3 regions of the Streptomyces sp. NPDC046977 genome follow, and region 2 is predicted to be linked to each of the others. Evidence: riboswitches for the same ligand, from Rfam matches in the RefSeq annotation. Region 2 holds a riboswitch; each other region holds the start of a gene.

Region 1 (7,206 bases), on a different contig from region 2:
ATCTCGGCGCGGATCTGGTTGACCCGGCCCTGGATCTGGTCGGCGTCGCCGGAGCCGTCCACGATGGTGGTCTCGTCCTTGGTGACGACGACCTTGCGGGCGCGGCCCAGCAGCTCCAGACCGGCGTTCTCCAGCTTGAGGCCGACCTCCTCGGACACCACGGTGCCACCGGTGAGGATGGCGATGTCCTGGAGCATGGCCTTGCGGCGGTCGCCGAAGCCCGGGGCCTTGACGGCGACGGACTTGAAGGTGCCGCGGATCTTGTTGACCACGAGGGTCGACAGGGCCTCGCCGTCCACGTCCTCGGCGATGATCAGCAGCGCCTTGCCGGACTGCATGACCTTCTCCAGCAGCGGGAGCAGGTCCTTGACCGCGGAGATCTTGGAGTTGACGATCAGGATGTACGGGTCGTCGAAGACGGTCTCCATACGCTCCAGGTCGGTGGCGAAGTACGCCGAGATGTAGCCCTTGTCGAAGCGCATACCCTCGGTGAGCTCCAGCTCCAGACCGAAGGTCTGGGACTCCTCGACGGTGATGACGCCTTCCTTGCCGACCTTGTCCATCGCCTCGGCGATGAGCTCGCCGATCTGGGGGTCAGCGGCGGAGATGGAGGCGGTGGAGGCGATCTGCTCCTTGGTCTCCACGTCCTTCGCCTGCTCGAGCAGGGCGGCGGAAACGGCCTCGACGGCCGCCTCGATGCCACGCTTCAGGGCCATCGGGTTCGCACCCGCGGCCACGTTGCGCAGGCCCTCGCGGACCAGCGCCTGGGCGAGGACGGTCGCGGTCGTCGTGCCGTCACCGGCGACGTCGTCCGTCTTCTTCGCGACCTCCTTGACCAGCTCCGCGCCGATCTTCTCGTACGGGTCCTCGAGCTCGATCTCCTTGGCGATGGACACACCATCGTTGGTGATCGTGGGGGCGCCCCACTTCTTCTCGAGGACGACGTTGCGGCCCTTGGGGCCGAGGGTGACCTTGACGGCGTCGGCGAGCTGGTTCATCCCGCGCTCGAGACCGCGCCGTGCCTCCTCGTCGAACGCGATGATCTTGGCCATGTGAAGTGGTCCTCCCGGACTTGGGGTCCCCCCGCGGCGCACGGCTGCGGGGAAGGATTACTCCAGGACCGCGCCGGCGCCCGCGACGGACGGCCTGCCCTTCCGCCGGTTCCTTTCCGGCGGTCGAGCGGGCCTCACCCACTCGGTCCTTTGTCACTCTCAACGTCAGAGTGCTAACGCCAATGATTAGCACTCGCCCTAGGAGAGTGCAAGCCGCTCGGCCGGTCTCCCGTCAGGTGCCGGGGCGGGCGGGGGCGGGCGGGGGGCGCCGGACAGACGAAGGCCCGCCCCCGTTCAGAGGGCGGGCCTTGACATGTACGTTTGAGCGCGTCGGTGCGAGGCGCTCCGTGGCCGGTGCGCGGCGTCAGCCGGCGGCGAGACGGACCATGTCCGCCTGCGGCCCCTTCTGGCCCTGCGAGATCTCGAACTCGACCCGCTGACCTTCCTCGAGGGTGCGGTAGCCGTCCATCTGTATCGCGCTGTAGTGCACGAAGACGTCCGCACCACCGTCGACCGCGATGAAGCCGTAGCCCTTCTCCGCGTTGAACCACTTGACGGTGCCCTGAGCCATTCCTAACTCCCCTATTGCTGGCCTTTCGCAGGCCCGCACCTCGCGGACCCGGGTCAGACCTCACCCCCTACAGCCAAGGGGGCGTGCGCCGGAACGCGTCGACCGCGGCTGAATGTATCTGCACGAACGCTGTCTGCAACAGGTCAATCCGACGAGAAATCCGGGCAGGAGGAAAGGGAAGAACGGCTCGATCGGCCAATGATCCGGGGCAAGTCGGGCGGGACATATGACGCCAACACGACAATCATCGCAGGAATTTGGCGATAAATCGTCGACAAGGACGCCCCGGGAAGAGGGTTTACGCAGAGCGTTGCAGAGGGTTGCGAGCCTCTGGAACAACTGTACAGCCCTTCAACTACCCCTCACGCACACAGGGGTGCCGGGAGCAACTCCCGGCACCCCTGCCCGTTCCGCGGCGCAGGCGGCTCAACAGCCCCCGGCGACCGCGGGGATGATCGACACGGACGCGCCCTCGGCCACCGCGGTCTGCAGGCCCTCGGAGAAGCGGACGTCGTCGTCGTTCACATAGACGTTCACGAAGCGGCGGAGCTTGCCCGTGTCGTCCAGGACACGGGCCGCGATGCCGGGGTGGTTGTTCTCCAGCGACGCGATGACCTCGGCCAGCGTGCCGCCCTCGGCGGGGACCTCGGCCCGGCCGCCGGTGTAGGGGCGGAGGATGGTGGGGATGCGGACGTTCGCGCTCATGATGCGGGCTTCACCTTCGTATCGGGACGGACGGCGATCGGCGGCCGGGGTCAGCCGGCCAGGCCGGCGGCGCGGAACGCGTCGAGGCTCGGGCGGATGGTGGCGGTGGGCCGGGAGGTCGCGGCGACGGCGTCCAGGGTCTTGAGCCCGTCACCGGTGTTGAGCACGACCGTCTCGCCGGCCGGGTCCAACTGCCCGCTCTCGATCAGCTTCTTCAGGACACCGACGGTCACGCCGCCCGCCGTCTCCGCGAAGATGCCCTCGGTGCGGGCGAGCAGCTTGATGGCGTCCACGATCTGCTCGTCGGTGACGTCCTCGACCGCGCCGCCGGTGCGCCGGGCGATGTCCAGCACGTAGGGGCCGTCCGCCGGGTTGCCGATGGCGAGCGACTTGGCGATGGTGTTCGGCTTCTGCGGGCGCACGACGTCCTGCCCGGCCTTGAAGGCGGTGGACACCGGGGAGCACCCCTCGGCCTGGGCGCCGTAGATGCGGTACGGCTTGTCCTCGACCAGGCCGAGTTTGATCAGCTCCTGGAGCCCCTTGTCGATCTTCGTCAGCTGCGAGCCCGAGGCGATCGGGATGACGAGGTTGTCCGGCAGCCGCCAGCCGAGCTGCTCGCAGATCTCGTACGCGAGCGTCTTGGAGCCCTCCCCGTAGTACGGGCGGAGGTTGACGTTGACGAAGCCCCAGCCCTCGCCGATCGGGTCGCCGATCAGCTCGCTGCAGAAGCGGTTGACGTCGTCGTAGTTGCCCTCGATGCCGACCAGTTCGCCGCCGTAGACGGCGGCCATGACGACCTTGCCCTCCTCCAGGTCGTGCGGGATGAAGACGCAGGACCGGAAGCCGGCGCGGGCCGCCGCGGCGCCCACCGCGCCCGCGAGGTTGCCGGTGGAGGAGCAGGACAGCGTGGTCAGGCCGAAGGTGCGGGCGGCCTCCAGGGCGATGGCGACCACACGGTCCTTGAAGGAGTGCGTGGGGTTGCCGGAGTCGTCCTTGATGTGCAGGCCGCCGGTGACGCCCAGTTCACGGGCGAGGTTGTCGGCCTTGACGAGCTTGGTGAAGCCGGGGTTCAGATTGGGCTTGGTGGCCACGTCGGCGGGGACGGGCAGCAGCGGCGCGTAGCGCCAGATGTTGTTCGGACCGGACTCGATGCGCTTGCGGAGCGTCTCGGGATCGCCGGCGGGAAGGTCGTAGGCCACTTCGAGCGGCCCGAAACAGACCTCGCACGCGAAGATCGGGCTCAGTGGGAAGCGTTCGCCGCACTCCCGGCAGGACAGTGCGGAAGCGGGTCCGAAGGGGGAATCCGTGGACGCGACGTCGGTGACAGCAGTCTGCGCAGCCATGTCAGGCGAGGCCCTTTCTCCTCATCTTCCTCGCGGCGCATCTCGCCGCGAGACGGAATTGGCACCTTCCCCACCTGGACCTCGCGGTCGGCGGGAGGGTTGCCGGGGCTTCAACGGGCCGTTCCCTCTGCCCCTCTGGATGAGCGGTATGGCACCGGGCGCGGGGCCCGGGCATTTGTCGTGCGAGGCGCGATCACCGCGGACATACGATGGTCATGCCTCGTGTTCACGACTGTAACCGACGACCTCGAACCTGGTCACAGCCCGTCCGTCCTTCGAGACAGGCCGAAGAGGGGCAGAAACGGAGCAACGCAGTGCTGGACGAGGTAGCCGGCTGGCTGCGGCGGCGGTCCTGGACCGCCGAGCGCCGGCCGCTGAGCCAGCTCCTCGCCGCGAAGCGGGCCGCGGGCCCGCACGGGACGGTGAGCGTGGTGCTGCCCGCGCTCGACGAGGAGGCCACGGTCGGGGCGATCGTCACGGAGATCCGCCGCGCGCTGATGTCCGACGCGCCCGGGGCCGTGCCGCTGGTCGACGAGCTCGTCGTCCTGGACTCGGGGTCCACGGACGGGACCGCCGCGGTCGCCGCGGAGGCGGGCGCGACCGTCGTCCACCGCGACGCGATCCTGCCGCGGCTGCCGGCCGTACCCGGCAAGGGCGAGGTGCTGTGGCGCTCACTGCTCGCGACGCGCGGCGAGATCGTCTGCTTCATCGACGCCGACCTGCGCGAATTCGACGCGCGCTTCGTCTCCGGGATCGTCGGGCCGCTGCTCACGGAGCCGGACGTCCAGCTGGTCAAGGCGATGTACGACCGGCCCCTGGAGGCCGGCGGCACGGTGGAGCCGACGGGCGGCGGACGCGTCACGGAACTGGTCGCCCGGCCCCTGCTCAATCTGCACTGGCCGCAGCTCGCGGGCTTCGTGCAGCCCCTCGGCGGCGAGTACGCGGCGCGGCGGTCCCTGCTGGAGCGGCTGCCGTTTCCCGTGGGGTACGGCGTCGAACTGGGGCTGCTCATCGACGCGCTCAACGCGGTCGGGCTCGACGCGCTCGCGCAGGTCGACGTCGGCGTACGGCACCATCGGCACCAGGACGGGCAGGCGCTGGGTCGCATGGCCGCGACGATTTATCGCACGGCGCAGACGCGGCTGGCGCGGGGGCATCTGGTGCGGCCCGTCCTCACGCAGTTCGAGCGGACCGCGGAGGGGTTCGCTCCGCGGGTGCATGAGGTCACGACGGAGGAGCGGCCGCCCATGATGACGGTGCCCGAGTATGTGCGGGGGCGTGAGGTCGCCTGAGGCTCGGGGCTTCGCCCCGCGCGCCTGGGGGGTGAGCGTTGTGTGCTTCGTGCCCGTGCGTCGTGGCTGAGCGCGCAGTTCCCCGCGCCCCTGAGGAGGTGGGCGTCGTGCCCACTGTGCCGGTGGGATGTGGCTGGGCGCGCAGTTCCCCGCGCCCCTGAGGGGGTGGGCGTCGTGCCCACTGTGCCGGTGGGATGTGGCTGAGCGCGCAGTTCCCCGCGCCCCTGAGGGGTGAGCGTTGTGTGCTTCGTGCCGGTGCGTCGTGGCTGGGCGCGCAGTTCCCCGCGCCCCTGAGGGGGGCGCAGGGCCTTGCGGCCCTGGGGACGCTCGGGTGGCGTAGCGCACACGTTTGCGGGTGGGGATGCGTGGCTAGGCTGGCGGCATGGTCGCATCGCATGGCGCGCGGGTTCTGGTGGCGTCCAATCGCGGGCCCGTCTCGTACAGCCTCCGGGAGGACGGGACGCTGGAGTCGCGGCGCGGAGGCGGCGGTCTCGTGTCGGGACTGAGCGCGATCGGGCCGGACACGGACGCCGTGTGGGTGTGCGCCGCGCTCGGTGACGGCGACCGCGCGGCCGTGCTGCGGACCGCGGACGGGAGCGGGCGGCTGGCCGCGGAGGACACCGGCGACCAGCGGGTGCGCATGCTGGACATCCCGGCGGACACTTTCGCGTCCGCGTACAACGGGATCGCGAACTCCGTGCTGTGGTTCGTCCACCATCTGCTGTTCCAGACGCCGCTGGAGCCCGTCTTCGACGAGGACTTCCGTGAGCAGTGGGCGGCGTACGTGGCGTACAACAGCGCGTTCGCCGACGCGCTGGCGGAGGAGGCCGGGGAGGGCGCGGCCGTCCTGGTGCAGGACTACCACCTGACGCTGGTGCCGCAGATGCTCCGCTCGCGCCGCCCCGACCTGCGGATCGGCCATTTCTCGCACACGCCGTGGGCGCCGCCGGACTACTTCCGGCTGCTGCCGGACGACGTGGCGGCCGAGGTGCTGAGCGGCATCCTGGGCGCGGACCGGGCGGCGTTCCTGACCCGGCGCTGGGCGGAGGCGTTCGCCGCGTGCTGTGCCGATGTGCTGGGCGCGTCCGTGAGCCGGGACGGGGACGCGCTGTCGGTGACCCACCAGGGCCGCACCACCCGGATCGGGGTGCACGGGCTGGGGGCGGACGCGGAGTTCCTGCGGGAGCGGGCGCACCGGCCGGACGTGGAGGAGCGCCTGGCGGTGCTCCGGGAGGCGGTGGGCGGCCCGGACCGGAAGGTCGTCGTGCGGGTGGACCGCACCGAGCTGTCGAAGAACATCGTGCGCGGCCTGCTGGCGTACGCGCAGTTGCTGCGCGACCGTCCCGAGTGGCTGGGCCGCGTGGTGCACATCGCGTTCGCCTATCCGTCGCGGCACGACCTGGCGATCTACCGCGAGTACACCGACGAGGTCTCCGATCTGGCCGAGGAGATCAACGAGGAGTTCGGCACCCCGGGCTGGGAGCCGGTGATCCTGCACGTCAAGGACGACTTCGCGCGCTCGCTGGCGGCGTACCGGCTGGCCGACGTGGCGCTGGTCAACCCGATCCGCGACGGCATGAACCTGGTGGCCAAGGAGATCCCGGTCGTCGCCGACGACGGTGTCGCCCTGGTGCTGTCGCGCGAGGCGGGCGCCTACGAGGAGCTGGGCGACGACGCCTTCGTGGTGAACCCCTACGACATCCTGGCCACCGCCCGTGCGCTGCACCAGGCCCTCTCGCTCTCCCACGGGGAGCGCGCCGAGGCGACCAAGCGCCTGGTGGCGGCGGCCACCGCGCTGCCGCCGCAGCGGTGGTTCCTGGACCAGCTGCACGCTCTTGACTGACCCGCGTTGAGCCACCGGGGCGGGCGGTACGTTCTCCTGGGTGACACACGTCACCGCGACGCGGGGCGGCGGCCGGACAGGAACTGACGTGGAGCTTTCACTGCGAGCCCGGGTGCGGGCCGGGGACCCGGCCGCGTTCGCGCAGCTCTTCGACGACCACGCGGGCGTGGTGCACCGGCACGCCGTGCGGGTGCTGGGCAACTGGGCGACGGCCGAGGACATCGTGTCGCTGACGTTCCTGGAGGCGTGGCGGACGCGCGAGCGGGTGCGCGTGGACGGTGACAGCCTCCAGCCGTGGCTGCTGGGCATCGCGACGAACGTCATGCGCAACACGGCCCGTGCCGCCCGGCGTCATCAGGGCGCGCTGGCGCGGCTGCCGCTGCGCGACGCGGTGCCGGAC
Region 2 (7,206 bases):
CGGCTACGTCCCGCCGCGCGGGCCCGAACGCCGAGGGCTCGGCCGGCTGGCGCCTGCAGCATCTCCCGGACGGCGAGGGCGGCTCCGTCCGTGCGGTGCTCCACCGGGGGGACTGCCCGGACGCGGCCGGCGGCTGGCTCTCCCAGAACGAACTCGGCATCGCTTTGGCGATGCCCGACATCACGCCCTGCCCCCGCTGCCACCCCGAGCGCGCGTTTCCTGACGCGAGCGGTCCTCAGTGAGGAATCCGGCGGTCACGCTCGTTCGCCGAGTGGAGCGCCCCAGCAGCGGGCGGCCCGGCTGAAGCGCGGTATTCCCGCTGTACGACAATGCCGGGTGTGATCATCCGTGAACGGGACCGTGCCGTCCGCCTCGAGCAGGAAGGGCCCGCGTCCCCGCGACCCGCCGTGCGGTCCCTGGCCAAGCTCATCACGGACGTCCTGGCACCCGCGTACCTCCTCACCGTGATGCTGCTCGCGGTGGGGTGGCACAGCGGGCACGGCGCCGGGCTCGCCTGGGCGGCGGGGGCGGCGGCGGGCGCCGTCGGGGTGCCGATGACCGTGGTCGTCCTCGGGGTGCGGGCCGGACGGTTCACGGACGTACATGTGCGGATCCGGCGTCAGCGCGCGATCCCGTTGGCGACCGCGATCGCCTGCGCCGTGCTCAGCGTGGTCGTTCTCGCTCTGCTGGGCGCACCGCGTGAACTCACCGCGCTCGTCGTGGCCATCCTCAGTGGACTCACGGTCGGCGGCCTGGTGACGATCTGGTGGAAGGTGTCGGGGCACACCGCGGCGGTCGGGGCGGCCGGGGCCATACTCACCGCCGTCTACGGCGCCCCGATGGTGCCCCTCCTCTTTGCCGTGATAGCGGTCGGCTGGTCCCGGGTGGTGCTGCGCGACCACACGGTTGCGCAGACCGTCGTCGGGTTCCTGATCGGCTCCTCTGTCGCACTGGCGATCTTCCTGCCGTTGCGCTGACGTCCCTGCGGTACTGGGGGGCGTCGTCAGTCCGGCTCCGACGGGTCGATGGCGACGAGCTCGACCTCAAAATCGTCGGTGTTCTCCAGGTAGGCGGCGTAGGCCCGCTCGCCGCCGGCGTGCGGGTGGCGGTCGGGAAACAACAGGCTCCAGCCGTGCCGCGTTGCCTCGGAGGCCAGATTCTCCACGGTGTGGTGGTCTTCGACGTGGAACGCCAGATGGTTCAGTCCGGGCCGGCACCGGTCGTGCCGGACGGCGGTCAGGGCGGGGGACTCCTCGAATACCAGGTAGGTCGCTCCGAGCCGCCAACTGCGGCCCTCGTCCCAGCTCTGGAAAAGCGTGTATCCCAGGGCTTCCAGCAGCCAGCCCATGGAGGCGACGGCCCGCTCCAGGTCGGGCACCCAGATCTCGACGTGGTGCAGCATCCCGCCCGCCGGCCGGGTCATGCCGCCACCGCCGGGGCGGGCTCAACCGGCTTGAACACCACGGCCGGACCGGTGGCCCTGCTGCCCGCTCCCTCGGCGGCTTTCGCCCGCGGTCGGACGGTGGCGTACGTCGACCCCATGGGGTTCGGCATCGTGGATCTCCCGTGGGACATTGGCGGTCTCGTGAACCCAGCACCCTAGTGGTGCCCGTCCGGAAGGTGCTTCGGGAGCGGCATCAGCCTCCCTGGGTTGTACGTTCCTCCGGCCGGGGAAACCCGAAAGCCGCGTACTGCCGTGGGAGGCGGCGGACGTAGGCCGCGAGGTGCCGGTACGGGGAGAGCACGCCGTCCGGGAGGTCCGACAGGGCGACCCACAGGTCGACGTCCGCCGCGGTCAGCCGCTCGCCCAGGGCGTAGGGGCCCGGTGCGCATGCCAGTCGGCGGTCCAGCAGGTTGAGCGCGGTGAGCAGTTGTTCCAGGGCCTTGGCACGGTCGGCCGGTGCTGCCGTGGCCGCCTCTTCCGCCGGGCGCGCGATGTCCTGCTCCACCAGGTCCCGAACGGTCCCGATCTCGGTCGCAAGGTCCAGGGGACACAGGCGTGCCGCGTCCCCGAGGCGGCCCGCGAGGTCGCGGAGGATGTCCGGGGTGTGGTTGCTGACGACTCGTCCGGTCCACCGGTCGCACAGGGCGGGTACGGTCAGCGGTCCGTCGTAGCCGTGCCAGGTGGCCTCGTACGCCGCGCGCAACGCCGCGGGCGCGGCCGCTTCGTGCGGCGCCGCCGGAACGACCGTTGTGAAGACGGTGTCCCGGAGGCCGAGGAGGTCGAGGGTGACGGCGACCCGCCGCGATTGCGGGCCTCGCGCCGAAAGGAACAGCTCGTAGCGGCGCGGAGCCGGGTAGAAGCCGCCGGCGGCGTCGGCACCGATCCGGCTGCGGAAGCGGTCCGGACGGGGCGTGCGGGGCAGCGCGGTACAGGACGCGGGGGAACCGGGATCACGTGAGATCGTCGTCTCGGGCATGCGCTCTCCAGGGCGTGGCGGCCCCCGGTTGCCCTCGGGCAGCGGCGGGCGGGACGGCTGACGGCCGGTGCGTGCTCGCACCCGGCCCCTGAGTCGGTACTGCGTGAGGACTCGCCGAGGTCAGCCGGTCGTGCCGAACGCGCTGCAGACACGCAGGAAGTCGATGTGCAGCCGGCGGGTGAGCAGCGCGGACCGTGCTCTGGACATGTCCGCCTCCCCGGCTCGGGGCCCGCGTGACGCGGGACCGCGCTTGTCCCGCCGCGCCGGCGGCACCCGGTCGTCACCCGGGGCACCCCACCGCGATGTGAGGGTTGCCGGTCAGCGGGCCGGGGCCGATGACCCGTGGGAGCCGCGACACGGCACCACGGGCGCTGACAATCGTGACCGTCGGCACCAGTGTTGGGCCGCCGGACGCGGCGCGTCAAGAAGGCGAGGGGCGTCTCACCGCGGCATCCGGCATGCGAGACAGCGTCGTTGACATTCTCTTCGGCCCGTGTCTAACTTACGCCGCAGAACGGTCCCGGACGTCGGCGGCAGGCTCAGGCCGGCCGCGCCAACGCCTCCCAGGCGGAAGGTTGTCCGGGCTGTCCCGACGACTTTTCGGCAGGCGCGAGGCCCCGAGCGGGGCGGAACGGTGGCGGTGACGCGATGTACGCGACCCCGGGGACGGCAGCGTGGCGGCGCCACGGCCTCGTCCCGGCGTACACGCAGCGGCCCGTCGGTCTGGCCCGCGTCAGCAGTGCCCTGTGTCGCCTGTGTTCCGCGCCCTGTCGCGCGCGCTGTCAAGGCTGACGACCACTCCCTGAACGCCGGCACCTCCCGCTGACGCGGTGGGTGTGCCCGCCTGTTCTGCCCCGTTCCGCTCGTCTCCCCGTGCACTCCGTACCGCCGAGGTGTCGTTCGCCCTGCGGTCGGCCGTCGCCTGCGCGACCGGGTGCACCCGTCCGCTGGAGTCCCCGATGAGTGAACCCCCTGGCACCGCTGTGTCCGACCGCTCGGCGCCCCCGGCCCGGGCGCCCGCGAAAGAGCCCGGTGACGTGCGTGGTCCCGCACCGCGACCGCCGGCGGAGCAGCGGGTGCTGCCCCTGCGCCGCCCCGGCCGGTGGATCGCCACGGCGGTCGTGCTCGTCCTGGCCGCCCAGATCGGGCACGGCCTGCTGAGCAACCCCTTCTTCCAATGGGACCGCTTCGGGTACTGGTTCGTGCGCCCGGTGATCCTCGACGGACTGCTCATCACCTTGGAGGTGGCGGCGTACAGCGCGGTGCTCGGTCTTCTCGGAGGCATCGTGCTGGCGCTGGCCAGGCTCTCCGGCAGTCCCGTACTGCGGGCCGTCAGCTGGACCTACACCTGGTTGTTCCGGTCGGTCCCGCTGATCGTCGTGCTGCTGTTCCTGTACAACTTCAGCGCTCTGTACCGTACGTTGAGCCTCGGCGTGCCCTTCGGCCCGGCCTTCCTCACCTTCGACGAGTCCAGGCTCGCCACCGACATGGTGGTCGCCGTCATCGGGCTGAGCCTCAACGAAGCGGCCTACGCCTCGGAAGTGGTGCGCGCCGGCATCCTCTCGGTGGACCAGGGCCAGCACGAGGCGGCCGCGGCGCTCGGTCTGCCCCAGCGCTACCAGTTCGCCAGGATCGTCCTTCCCCAGGCGCTGCGGTCCGTCGTCCCCACCTACGTCAACCAGCTGATCGGCCTGATCAAGGGGACCTCGCTGGTCTTCTACGTCTCGCTGCTCGACCTCTTCGGCTCGGTGCAGAGCATGGGCAGCACCTACCCGGGCGACATCGTGCCGCTGCTGCTGGTAGCCACCGTCTGGTACGTGATCCTCACCAGCGTCGTCTCCGTCGTCCAGTTCTACGTCGAGCGGTACTACTCGCGCGGCGCTCTGCGCATCGTTCCCGCGACTCCCGTGCAGAAACTCCGTGCCGCGCTCCGCCACCTGCCGGCCCGGATCCGGACGGGGGCCACTCCATGAGCACCGACATCCGGCCGGCCGCGGTCGAGGTCCACGACGTCCACAAGTGGTACGGCGCCCACCAGGTGCTGGACGGGGTCAGTCTGACGGTGCGTCCGGGAGAGGTCACTGTCGTCCTGGGGCCCTCCGGCTCCGGAAAGTCCACCCTGCTGCGTGTGATCAACCATCTGGAGAAGCCCGAGATCGGCCACGTCAGCCTGAACGGCGAGCTGATCGGCGTCCGCAGGCACGGCGAGCGGCTCCGGGAGCTGAGCGAGCGGGTCATCCTCACCCAGCGCAGCCGGATCGGCTTCGTCTTCCAGAACTTCAACCTCTTCCCGCATCTGACCGTGGTGGACAACGTGGCCGCCGCCCCCGTGGCGACCGGAAGGCTGCGCAGGCCGCAGGCCCGCGAACTGGCCCGCACCCTGCTCGGCCGGGTGGGGCTCGCCGACAAGGCCGACGCGTACCCCAGGCAGTTGTCGGGCGGGCAGCAGCAGCGGGTGGCCATCGCCCGGGCCCTGGCGCTCCGTCCCGGCGTCATCCTCTTCGACGAGCCCACGTCCGCGCTGGACCCCGAGCTGGTCGGCGAGGTGCTGTCCGTCATCAAGGACCTGGCCACCGGCGGCACCACCCTCCTGGTCGTGACGCACGAGATCGGCTTCGCCCGCGAGGTCGCGGACCGGATCGTCTTCCTCGACAACGGACGGATCGTCGAACAGGGCCCGCCCGAACAGGTGCTGAACCACCCCGAACACGAGCGGACCCGTGAGTTCCTGAGCAAGGTGCTCTGATCCGCGGCTTCTTCCCGCCCACTTGCGACCCACGACCAAGGACGGTCATGCACACCCTTCCCCGCCCTCGCGGCAGACTCATCCGTACCGTCACGGCCGCCGGCGTTCTCGCCCTCCTCACCGGCGGACTCGCCGCGTGCGGGAACGACAGCGGTACGTCCGTCACCACCGGCTCGGGCTCCTCGTCCGCCGGTACGGTCACCGTCGGCAGCCTGTCCAACGGCGCCGCCCAGGAGACCACGCTGAAGGTGCCCGAGGTGGCATCCATCAGCGCCGGTCTGCCCAAGGAGATCGCGGCCAAGGGGGAGCTGGTCGTCGGCATCGGCGCGCTGCCGGCCGGATTCCCGCCGCTGGCGTACGTCGGCAGCGACCAGCGGACCCTCACCGGAGCGGAACCCGACCTCGGCCGGCTGGTGGCCGCGGTCCTCGGGCTCAAGCCCGTGGTGAAGAACTCCACCTGGGAGAACCTCTTCGTCGGCATCGACAGCGGCAAGGTCGACGTGGCGTTCTCCAACGTCACCGACACCGAGGAGCGCAAGCGCAAGTACGAGTTCGCCTCCTACCGCCAGGACAATCTGGCCTTCGAGGTCCTGAAGAGCAGCACCTGGGACTTCGCGGACGACTACCGGAACCTCGCGGGCAGGACGGTCGCCGTCGGCGCCGGCACCAATCAGGAGAAGATCCTCCTCGAGTGGCGCAAGAAGCTCCAGGGCGAGGGCAAGGACCTGACCGTCAAGTACTTCCCCGACAACAACAGCACCTATCTGGCGCTCAGCGGCAAGAAGATCGACGCCTACTTCGGCCCCAATCCCGGCATCGCTTACCACATCACCCAGGACGCCGGCACGCCGAACCCCACCCGCAACGCGGGCAAGTACTCCGGCGCCGGCGCGAATCTGCAGGGCCTGATCGCCGCGACCGCGAAGAAGGACAGCGGCCTCGCGAAGCCGATCGCGGCCGCGATCAACCACCTGATCGAGAACGGCCAGTACGCGAAGTGGCTCGCCGCCTGGAACCTGTCCAACGAGGCCGTCGCCACCTCGGAGGTCGATCCGCCCGGTCTGCCGCTCGACAACTCCTGACGCCCCGTCCGCCGCACGACCGTACGGAGATCCGGCAGCCATGTCCCTCAGCATCCCCGCGGACCGCGCCCAGCGCCCGGCCGCGCCACCGCACGTCCTCGACAACCCCGCATGGGCGGCGCTGACCGGTCCGCACGCCCGGTTCGCCGAACGCGTCGGCCTGGCCGCCCGCTACCCCGCGGACGTCTCCCCGTTCACCGCGCTGTCCGACCCGGCCGATCCGCGGGCCTGGGAGGATCTGGCCCTCCTGGCCGGCCGGGGCGCCGCTGTCGCGGTCAGCGGGGCGCGCACGGTCCCCGACGGGTGGGAGCTCGTCGAGAGCGGCGAAGGCGTCCAGCTCGTCGACACCTCGCTGCGCGCCGAGCCGGCGCCGGAGGCGGTAGCCCTCGGCCCCACCGACGTGCCCGAGATCCTGGACCTCGTCGGCCTGACCAAGCCGGGCCCCTTCCTTCCCCGGACCGTGGAGCTCGGGGCCTACCTCGGCATCCGGGAGCACGGACGGCTGGTCGCCATGGCCGGCGAACGGCTGCGGACCCCGGGATGGACGGAGATCAGCGCCGTCTGCACGCACCCGTCGCGACGCGGCCGGGGCCTGGCGACCCGGCTGGTACGGGCCGTCGCCGCGGGCATCAGGGACCGCGGGGACACCCCGTTCCTGCACGCTGCGGCCGTCAACTCCGGTGCGATCGGGCTCTACGAGTCCATCGGATTCACTCTGCGCCGCCGCACGACGTTCCTGATCGTCCGCACTCCGGGCGCTCCGGGGGAACAGAGCCGGGCATGAGCGCTGTTGTGCTGAAAGGAGAGCCGCAGGCGCACCGACGCCTGCCCGGACCGTACACGGCGGAGGTGACGACCGTGCCCACAGCGAACCGAGTGCCCGCCACGGTCCCCACCTCACCCCGCCGGATCCACCGGGTCCATCTCTACTCCCGGGCGCACATCGATCTGCAGCGCG
Region 3 (7,206 bases), on a different contig from region 2:
GCGTCGGGACGGTCCACCAGCTCCACCCGGTCCACCGCGTTGCACCAGCGGCAGCGCACCGACTCGACGGTCTCGCTCAGCACCTCGCGCTCCTCCACCGAGGGTTCCCCGGCGAGGTCGAGATGCACGTACTCGACGACCCTGCTGGAGCGCGTCACGTCGAACCGGGTCAGGTTTCCGCAGAGAGTGCAGCGCCACCGGGTCGTGGCGGTCGGCAGGGGAACCGTCATCGGATCTGCTCCTAGGTCGCGCGTTTGCGTTCCGGTCACCCTACGGCCTCGGCGGGATCCGGCGCTGCGGCGAGGCGTCCTGTGCCGGTTGAACCCGGTCCGTCATGATCGATCCATGGTCATCCCGGTGTACGACGAGAACCCTGTCCGCCGCAGACCCTTGGTGACGTACGCCCTGATCGGGCTGTGCGTGGCGGTCTTCCTCATCGGCCCGGCCTCCGGGCTCAACCCCGTCTACGGCACCGGCCACGAGCTCGCGTGCGCGCAGGCCTCGTACTTCGCCCGGTGGGGTGTCATTCCCGCGGAACTCTGGCACGGGCGCGTCGCCCCCGCCTCGGTCGTGATGCCGACCGGCTGCCCCCCGCCGGGCGACATCGGGCGGTCGCCCTTCGTCTCGGTGCTCACGGCCCTGTTCGTGCACGGGAGTTGGGTGCACCTGCTGGGCAACATGCTGTTCTTCTACGTCTTCGGCGACAACGTCGAGAACCGCATGGGCCGGCTGCGCTACCTCGTCTTCTACGTGGTGTGCGGCTATCTGGCCACCTACGGCTGGGCCCTGGCGCACACCACCTCCACCCAGGCGCTGGTCGGCGCGTCCGGCGCCATCTCCGGCGTCCTCGGCGCGTACCTGTACCTCTATCCCCGGGCGCGGGTGACCAGCCTCTTCCCCTTCCTCTTCTTCCTGCCGCTGCGCTTCCCCGCGTGGATGGTGCTGGTCTTCTGGTTCGTGCTCCAGTCGCTGGCCGGGCAGGCCCAGCAGTCCGGGCCGGGCGTGGCGTACCTGGCGCACATCACCGGCTTCCTCTTCGGCTTCCTGTGCGCATGGGGCTGCTACCGGGCAAGGCCTAAGCTGGAGCCCGCCACCAGGGCGACCGAAGGAGACCTACAGCCGTGATCACCGCGATCGTGCTCATCAAGACCAGTGTCGACCGGATCCCCGAGATCGCGCAGTCCATCGCGGCGCTGGAGAGCGTCAGCGAGGTCTACTCCGTGACCGGCACGTACGACCTGGTCGCCATGGTCCGGGTGGCCCAGCACGACCAGCTCGCGGACGTCATCCCCGGCCGGATCAGCAAGATCCCCGGCGTCGAGGCCACCGACACGCACGTGGCCTTCCGCACGTACTCGCAGCACGACCTCGAAGCCGCCTTCGCCATCGGCCTCGACTCCTAGAACCCGCCCTCCGCGGGGACGCAGCGGCCGTTCTCGGTGCGGTAGCGCCACCGGGCGCCGTCGGTGACGAGGGCGGCGACCGCGGTGAGGAAGCGCTCGACGTGCTCGTCGGGGGTGCCCGCGCCGAAGGAGACACGGACGGCGTTCAGGGTGGTGTCGCCCCCGCAGTCGCCCGGTTCCGTGTGGTCGCCCAGCAGGGTGCGCACGAGGGGATGGGCGCAGAACAGCCCGTCGCGGACGCCGATGCCGTACTCGGCGGACAGCGCGGCGGCGAAGTGGGAGCTGTTCCAGCCGTCGACCACGAAGGACAGGACGCCCACCCGGGGGGCGTCCTCCCCGAACAGGGACAGCACCCGCACCTGCTCGATCCCCGCGAGCCCTTCGCGCACGCGGGCGACCAGCGCCTGCTCGCGCTCGACGAGGCCGTCGAAGCCCGCCTCGCGCAGGGCCCGGCATGCGGACGCGATGGCGTAGACGCCGATGACGTTGGGCGAACCGGCCTCGTGGCGGGCCTCGGTGGTGTGCCAGTCCACCTCCACGCCGCCGTCCGCGCGGCGGGCGACACGGCGGGAGGCACCGCCGCCCGCGAGGTACGGCTCGGCCTCGCGGAGCCAGTCGGCGCGGCCGGCCAGCACCCCGGAGCCGAAGGGCGCGTAGAGCTTGTGCCCGGAGAAGGCGACCCAGTCCACGTCGAGCTCGGCCACGTCGACGGGGTGGTGCGGCGCGAGCTGCGCCGCGTCGAGGACGATGCGCGCGCCGTGCGCGTGGGCCGCCGCCGCCAGCTCGCGCACCGGCCAGAGCTCACCGGTCACATTGGACGCACCGGTCACACAGACCAGCACCGGGCCCCCCGGCTCGCGCGCGGCCAGCGCGCGCTCCAGCAGGGCCACCGCGTCCGCGGGGGTCCGGGGCGCGCTCAGGTAGGTGACGTCACCGTCCCGCCAGGGCAGCAGGGAGGCGTGGTGCTCGGTCTCGAAAACGAAGACCCGGGTGCCGTCCGGCACGACGGCCGCCAGCAGATTGAGCGAGTCGGTGGTCGAGCGGGTGAAGACCACCTGGTCGTCGGCCCGGCAGCCGAGGAACGCGGCCACCTCGACGCGGCTTTGCTCGAACAGGTCCGTGGACAGCTGCGACAGGTACCCCGCGCCCCGGTGCACGCTGCCGTAGTAGGGCGCGTAGGCGGCCACGTCGTCCCAGACGCGCTGCAGCGCGGGCGCGCTCGCCGCGTAGTCGAGGGCGGCGTAGGCGACCTCGCCGCCGGTGACGAGCGGGACGAGGACGTCACGGCCCAGGACGGGCAGCGGGGTGGTGGCACGGACGGGCGCGGGCGCGGCAGGGTGCACGGGCATGGCGAAATCTCCTGTGGGCAGGGTAAAGCGACAGTGCGTCAGGGTTGACGGGAAAGCCCTCGGAACACCGGGCCGCCGCGCAGCGGGCACGCCCGGGGAGGGTGGAAAGGGGCCTTCGGCCCTAGCGCATTCGCTTGCTCACGGAAGAACTCCTCATGACCGCGCTTGCCGCAGACCTCGCTGCCTGCGGCCTGGTCATCACCCGGGGCACCCCGCCACGGAAGGAGGGTTGCCGGACAGCGGGCCGGGGCCGTGTCGCTGTCACTCGTGACCTGCGCAGCATCCTGCCACAGACCGGCGGCGCCGCAAGCCGCGGTCCGCATCCCGGACATCCCGCACCACTCGGCCCTGCGCCACGGCGGGAACACAAAAGGGCCGGGGCACCCGGCCCCGGCCCTTCCACGTGAACGCCCTACGCGTTGGTGGCCGCCGCCCACCGTTCCAGGGTCTTGGCGGCCGTGCCCGAGTCGATGGACTCCGCCGCCCGGGCCATTCCGGCGGCGATCCGGTCCACCAGCGGGCCTTCCGCGGGCTCCAGCGCCACCAGCGCGGCGGCGGAGTTCAGCAGGACGGCGTCCCGCACGGGCCCGGTCTCCCCCGCCAGCAGCCGGCGCGCCACATCGGCGTTGTAGGCCGCGTCGGCGCCGCGCAGCGCCTCGATCGGGACCAGCTCGATGCCGACGTCGCGCGGGTCGAACGGGATCTGTTCCACCGCCCCGTCGCGCACCATCCACACCTGGGAGGTGGACGTGACCGTCAGCTCGTCCAGTCCGTCGTCGCCGCGGAAGACCAGCGCGGAGGAGCCGCGCCGGGCCAGCACCCCCGCGATCAGACCGGCCATCCGGGTGTCGAAGCAGCCGACCGCCGAGGCCCCGACCCGGGCCGGATTGGTCAGCGGGCCGAGGATGTTGAAGGAGGTGGGGACCCCCAGGTCGCGCCGCGCCGAGGCGACGTAGCGCATCGCGGGGTGGAACTTGGCCGCGAAGCAGAAGGTGATGCCGGTCTCCTCGGCCACCTGGGCGACGCGCAGGGGCGACAGGTCCAGGTTGATGCCCAGCTTCTCCAGGACGTCGGAGGCCCCGCTGGCGCTGCTGGCCGCGCGGTTGCCGTGCTTGACGACCTTGGTCCCGGTCCCGGCGATGACGATGGCGGACATCGTCGAGATGTTGACGGTCCTGGCCCGGTCGCCGCCGGTGCCCACGATGTCCACGGCGGGACCGGGGATGTCCAGCGGCTGCGCGTGCGCGTACATCGCCTCGACGAGCCCGCTGACCTCGTCCACGGTCTCGCCCTTGGCCCGCAGGGCCACCATGAAGCCGGCGATCTGGGCGTCGGAGGCCCCGCCGCTCATGATGCGGTCCATCGCCCAGGCCGTCTCCGCGGTGCTCAGGTCCTGTCCCGCCAGCAGAGCTCCCAGGATCCCGGGCCAGGAGCGATCCGCCGCGGTGTCGCCTCCAGCGGGGTTCACAGCGCTCATGGTCCACACTCCGGGTGGTCTGACGTGCAATGGATACCTTCGGCCCCAGCCTATCGGCGCGGGGGAACGGGAAAGGGCCCCGTCCGTCGGATGGACTCCGACGGGCAGGGCCCCGCCCGGTGGCACAGCTGGTGGGATCAGTGGTGGCCGTGGCCGCTCGTGATCTCCTCGTACTCCTCGGCCGACGGCTTGGGGATCTGGGTTCCCTCGCCGTAGTAGCCGCGCGACAGCATCGCGCGCACTCGCGTGATGGGGCCGACCTTCTTCTCCACGCCGTTCTCGTCCGTCGCCGGGCCGATGGCCAGCGGGGCCGGCTGCTCGTGCGAGGTGAGCGTGAACAGCTTGGCCTGGTCGAGCGGTTCGTGGATCTCGATGAACTCGCCGTGCGGCAGCCGCTTGATGATGCCGGTCTCGCGGCCGTGCAGCACCTTGTCGCGGTCGCGCCGCTGCAGGCCCAGGCAGATCCGCTTCGTGATGAAAAAGACCAGCACCGGCAGCACGAAGAAGGAGATCCGGACCACCCAGGTGATCGCGTTGATCGACAGGTGGAAGCGGGTGGCGAAGAGGTCGTTGCCGCCACCGACCAGCAGGATCAGGTAGAGGCTGATCCAGGCCGCGCCGATGCCGGTGCGGACCGGGCGGTTGCGCGGGCGGTCGAGCAGGTGGTGCTCGCGCTTGTCACCGGTGACCCACGACTCCAGGAACGGGTAGACGCCCATGAAGCCCAGGACCATGGGGAAGATCACCAGCGGGATGAAGACACCCAGGACGAGGGTGTGGCCCCACAGGCTGATCTCCCAGCCCGGCATGATGCGGATCAGGCCCTCGGAGAAGCCCATGTACCAGTCGGGCTGGGCGTCGGTCGACACCTGGTCCGGCCGGTAGGGGCCGTACGCCCAGACCGGGTTGACGGACACCAGCGCGGACATGGCCGCGATGACACCGAAGACCAGGAAGAAGAAGCCGCCCGCCTTCGCGGTGTAGACCGGCAGCAGCGGCATGCCGACCACGTTCTTCTCGGTCTTGCCGGGACCGGGGAACTGCGTGTGCTTGTGGTAGAAGACCAGGATCAGGTGGGCCACCAGCAGGCCCGCCATGATGCCGGGGATCAGCAGCACGTGGATCGTGTAGAACCGCGGCACGATGTCGTGCCCCGGGAACTCCCCGCCGAAGAGGAAGAACGACAGGTACGTGCCGACGATCGGCACGGACAGGACCGCGCCCTCCATGAAGCGGATACCGGTGCCGGACAGCAGGTCGTCCGGCAGCGAGTAGCCCATGAAGCCGTCGAACATGCCGAGGAACAGCAGCAGGAAGCCGAACATCCAGTTGATCTCGCGCGGCTTGCGGAAGGCGCCGGTGAAGAAGACGCGCATCATGTGCACGAGCATCGCGGCCACGAAGACGATGGCGGCCCAGTGGTGGATCTGCCGGACCAGCAGACCGCCGCGCACGTCGAAGCTGATGTGCAGCGTCGAGGCGTACGCCTCGGACATCCGGATGCCCTGCAGCGGGGTGTACGAGCCGTCGTAGACGACCTCGTTCATCGCCGGGTGGAAGAACAGCGTCAGGTAGACACCGGTCAGGATGACGATGATGAAGCTGTAGAGGGAGATCTCGCCCAGCATGAAGGACCAGTGGTCCGGGAAGATCTTCCGCATGTTGGCCTTGGCCAGGCTGTAGATGCCCAGCCGGCCGTCGGCCCAGTCGGCGACCCGCTCGCCGGCGGGCGCCTTGCCGCGCGGCTTGGCGCTCGCGCTCTCGTTGGTACTCATCCACGCTCCCAGAAGGCAGGGCCCACGGGCTCTTCGAAGTCGCCGAGCGCCTCGAGGTAGCCCTCGTCGTTCACGCTGATCCGCAGCTGCGGCAGGGCGTGGCCCGCCGGACCGAAGATCACCCGGGCACCGTCGGACAGGTCGAACGTCGACTGGTGGCAGGGGCAGAGCACGTGGTGCGTCTGCTGCTCGTAGAGGCTGATCGGGCAGCCGACGTGGGTGCAGATCTTGGAGTAGGCCAGGATGCCCTGGTGCGCCCACTCGCGCGCCTGCTTGTCCTTGATGTCCTGCGGCTCGATACGGACGATCATCAGCGCGGACTTGGCGATCTGCTCCTGGAAGTCCTCCTGGTCCTCCTCCAGCCCCTCGGGCACGGCGAAGGTGAGGGAGCCGACGGCGACGTCCTCGGGACGCAGCGGCTGGTTGGTGTTCTGGTTCACCAGCAGCTTGCCCTTGGCCCACAGGGTGTGGCGGAGCTTCTCCTCCGGCAGCGGGCCGAGGTCGCGCAGCAGCATGACGCCGGAGAGCGGGACCAGGGTGAGCGCGCCGAACAGCGTGTTGCGGATCAGCTTGCGGCGGCCGAGCTGGCTCTCCCGCGCGCCGTCGCCGAAGTCCTGCATCACCTGCGCCCGGGTCTCCGGGTCGGCCTCGATCGGGTGCCGCTCGGCCGGGCGCTCGGTGTCGTCCATCAGGGTGCGGGCCCAGTGGACGGCGCCGGCGCCGATGGCGAAGAGGGAGACGCCCAGCGTCATGCCCAGCGCGAAGTTGAGCGCGCTGATGTGGCCCAGCGGCCAGACGTAGACGATCTTGTCGATCGGGATGACGACGAAGCTCGCGATGAAGCCCAGCGTGGCGATCATCGAGGCCGCGAACAGCAGCGCGACGGTGCGCTCGGAGGACTTGGCGGCCTTCTCGTCGATGTCCTGGCGGCGCGGAAGGTGCGCGGGCAGGCCCGGGTCAGCGAACGGGTGCTCATCCGCGCGGCCGACCTCGCCGGCGCCGTGAGCCGAACGCTCAGGCAGGTTCTCTTCTGACATGTCCTGACTCATGACTTCTTGGCCTTGGTGGTGTGGGCGCCGATCCAGCACGCACAGACGATGAGAGCGCCGAGACCGAAGATCCAGCCGAACAGGCCCTCGGTGACCGGGCCGAGGCTGCCCAGCGACATACCGCCGGGGCTCGGGGCCTCGTCACCGTTGACG

The links. Region 2 has a riboswitch for S-adenosylmethionine ahead of ABZ883_RS33850 (glutathione S-transferase C-terminal domain-containing protein). Riboswitches for the same ligand answer to the same signal wherever they lie in the genome.
Region 1: another riboswitch for S-adenosylmethionine. It lies ahead of thrC (threonine synthase); the one in region 2 lies ahead of ABZ883_RS33850 (glutathione S-transferase C-terminal domain-containing protein).
Region 3: another riboswitch for S-adenosylmethionine. It lies ahead of ABZ883_RS29635 (aminotransferase class V-fold PLP-dependent enzyme); the one in region 2 lies ahead of ABZ883_RS33850 (glutathione S-transferase C-terminal domain-containing protein).

The regions. Positions count from the first base shown of each region.
Region 1 is NZ_JBEYWO010000002.1:300,800-308,005, reverse strand. Features, by position in the region: gene groL (chaperonin GroEL) at 1-1,052, opposite strand, end outside; gene ABZ883_RS03945 (cold-shock protein) at 1,417-1,623, opposite strand; gene ABZ883_RS03940 (ubiquitin-like small modifier protein 1) at 2,050-2,328, opposite strand; gene thrC (threonine synthase) at 2,379-3,671, opposite strand; SAM riboswitch class I at 3,690-3,817, opposite strand; gene ABZ883_RS03930 (glucosyl-3-phosphoglycerate synthase) at 3,986-4,963, shown strand; gene ABZ883_RS03925 (trehalose-6-phosphate synthase) at 5,346-6,806, shown strand; gene ABZ883_RS03920 (RNA polymerase sigma factor) at 6,895-7,206, shown strand, end outside.
Region 2 is NZ_JBEYWO010000029.1:101,253-108,458, forward strand. Features, by position in the region: gene ABZ883_RS33835 (DUF6233 domain-containing protein) at 1-242, shown strand, start outside; gene ABZ883_RS33840 (phosphatase PAP2 family protein) at 339-977, shown strand; gene ABZ883_RS33845 (VOC family protein) at 1,004-1,423, opposite strand; gene ABZ883_RS33850 (glutathione S-transferase C-terminal domain-containing protein) at 1,638-2,420, opposite strand; SAM riboswitch class IV at 2,662-2,770, opposite strand; gene ABZ883_RS33855 (amino acid ABC transporter permease) at 3,380-4,393, shown strand; gene ABZ883_RS33860 (amino acid ABC transporter ATP-binding protein) at 4,390-5,166, shown strand; gene ABZ883_RS33865 (transporter substrate-binding domain-containing protein) at 5,214-6,248, shown strand; gene ABZ883_RS33870 (GNAT family N-acetyltransferase) at 6,289-7,032, shown strand; gene ABZ883_RS33875 (putative leader peptide) at 7,029-7,206, shown strand, end outside.
Region 3 is NZ_JBEYWO010000023.1:49,483-56,688, forward strand. Features, by position in the region: gene ABZ883_RS29620 (hypothetical protein) at 1-230, opposite strand, end outside; gene ABZ883_RS29625 (rhomboid family intramembrane serine protease) at 346-1,125, shown strand; gene ABZ883_RS29630 (Lrp/AsnC ligand binding domain-containing protein) at 1,122-1,403, shown strand; gene ABZ883_RS29635 (aminotransferase class V-fold PLP-dependent enzyme) at 1,400-2,752, opposite strand; SAM riboswitch class IV at 2,909-3,025, opposite strand; gene trpD (anthranilate phosphoribosyltransferase) at 3,165-4,229, opposite strand; gene ABZ883_RS29645 (cytochrome bc complex cytochrome b subunit) at 4,367-6,004, opposite strand; gene ABZ883_RS29650 (Rieske 2Fe-2S domain-containing protein) at 6,001-7,041, opposite strand; gene ABZ883_RS29655 (cytochrome c) at 7,050-7,206, opposite strand, start outside.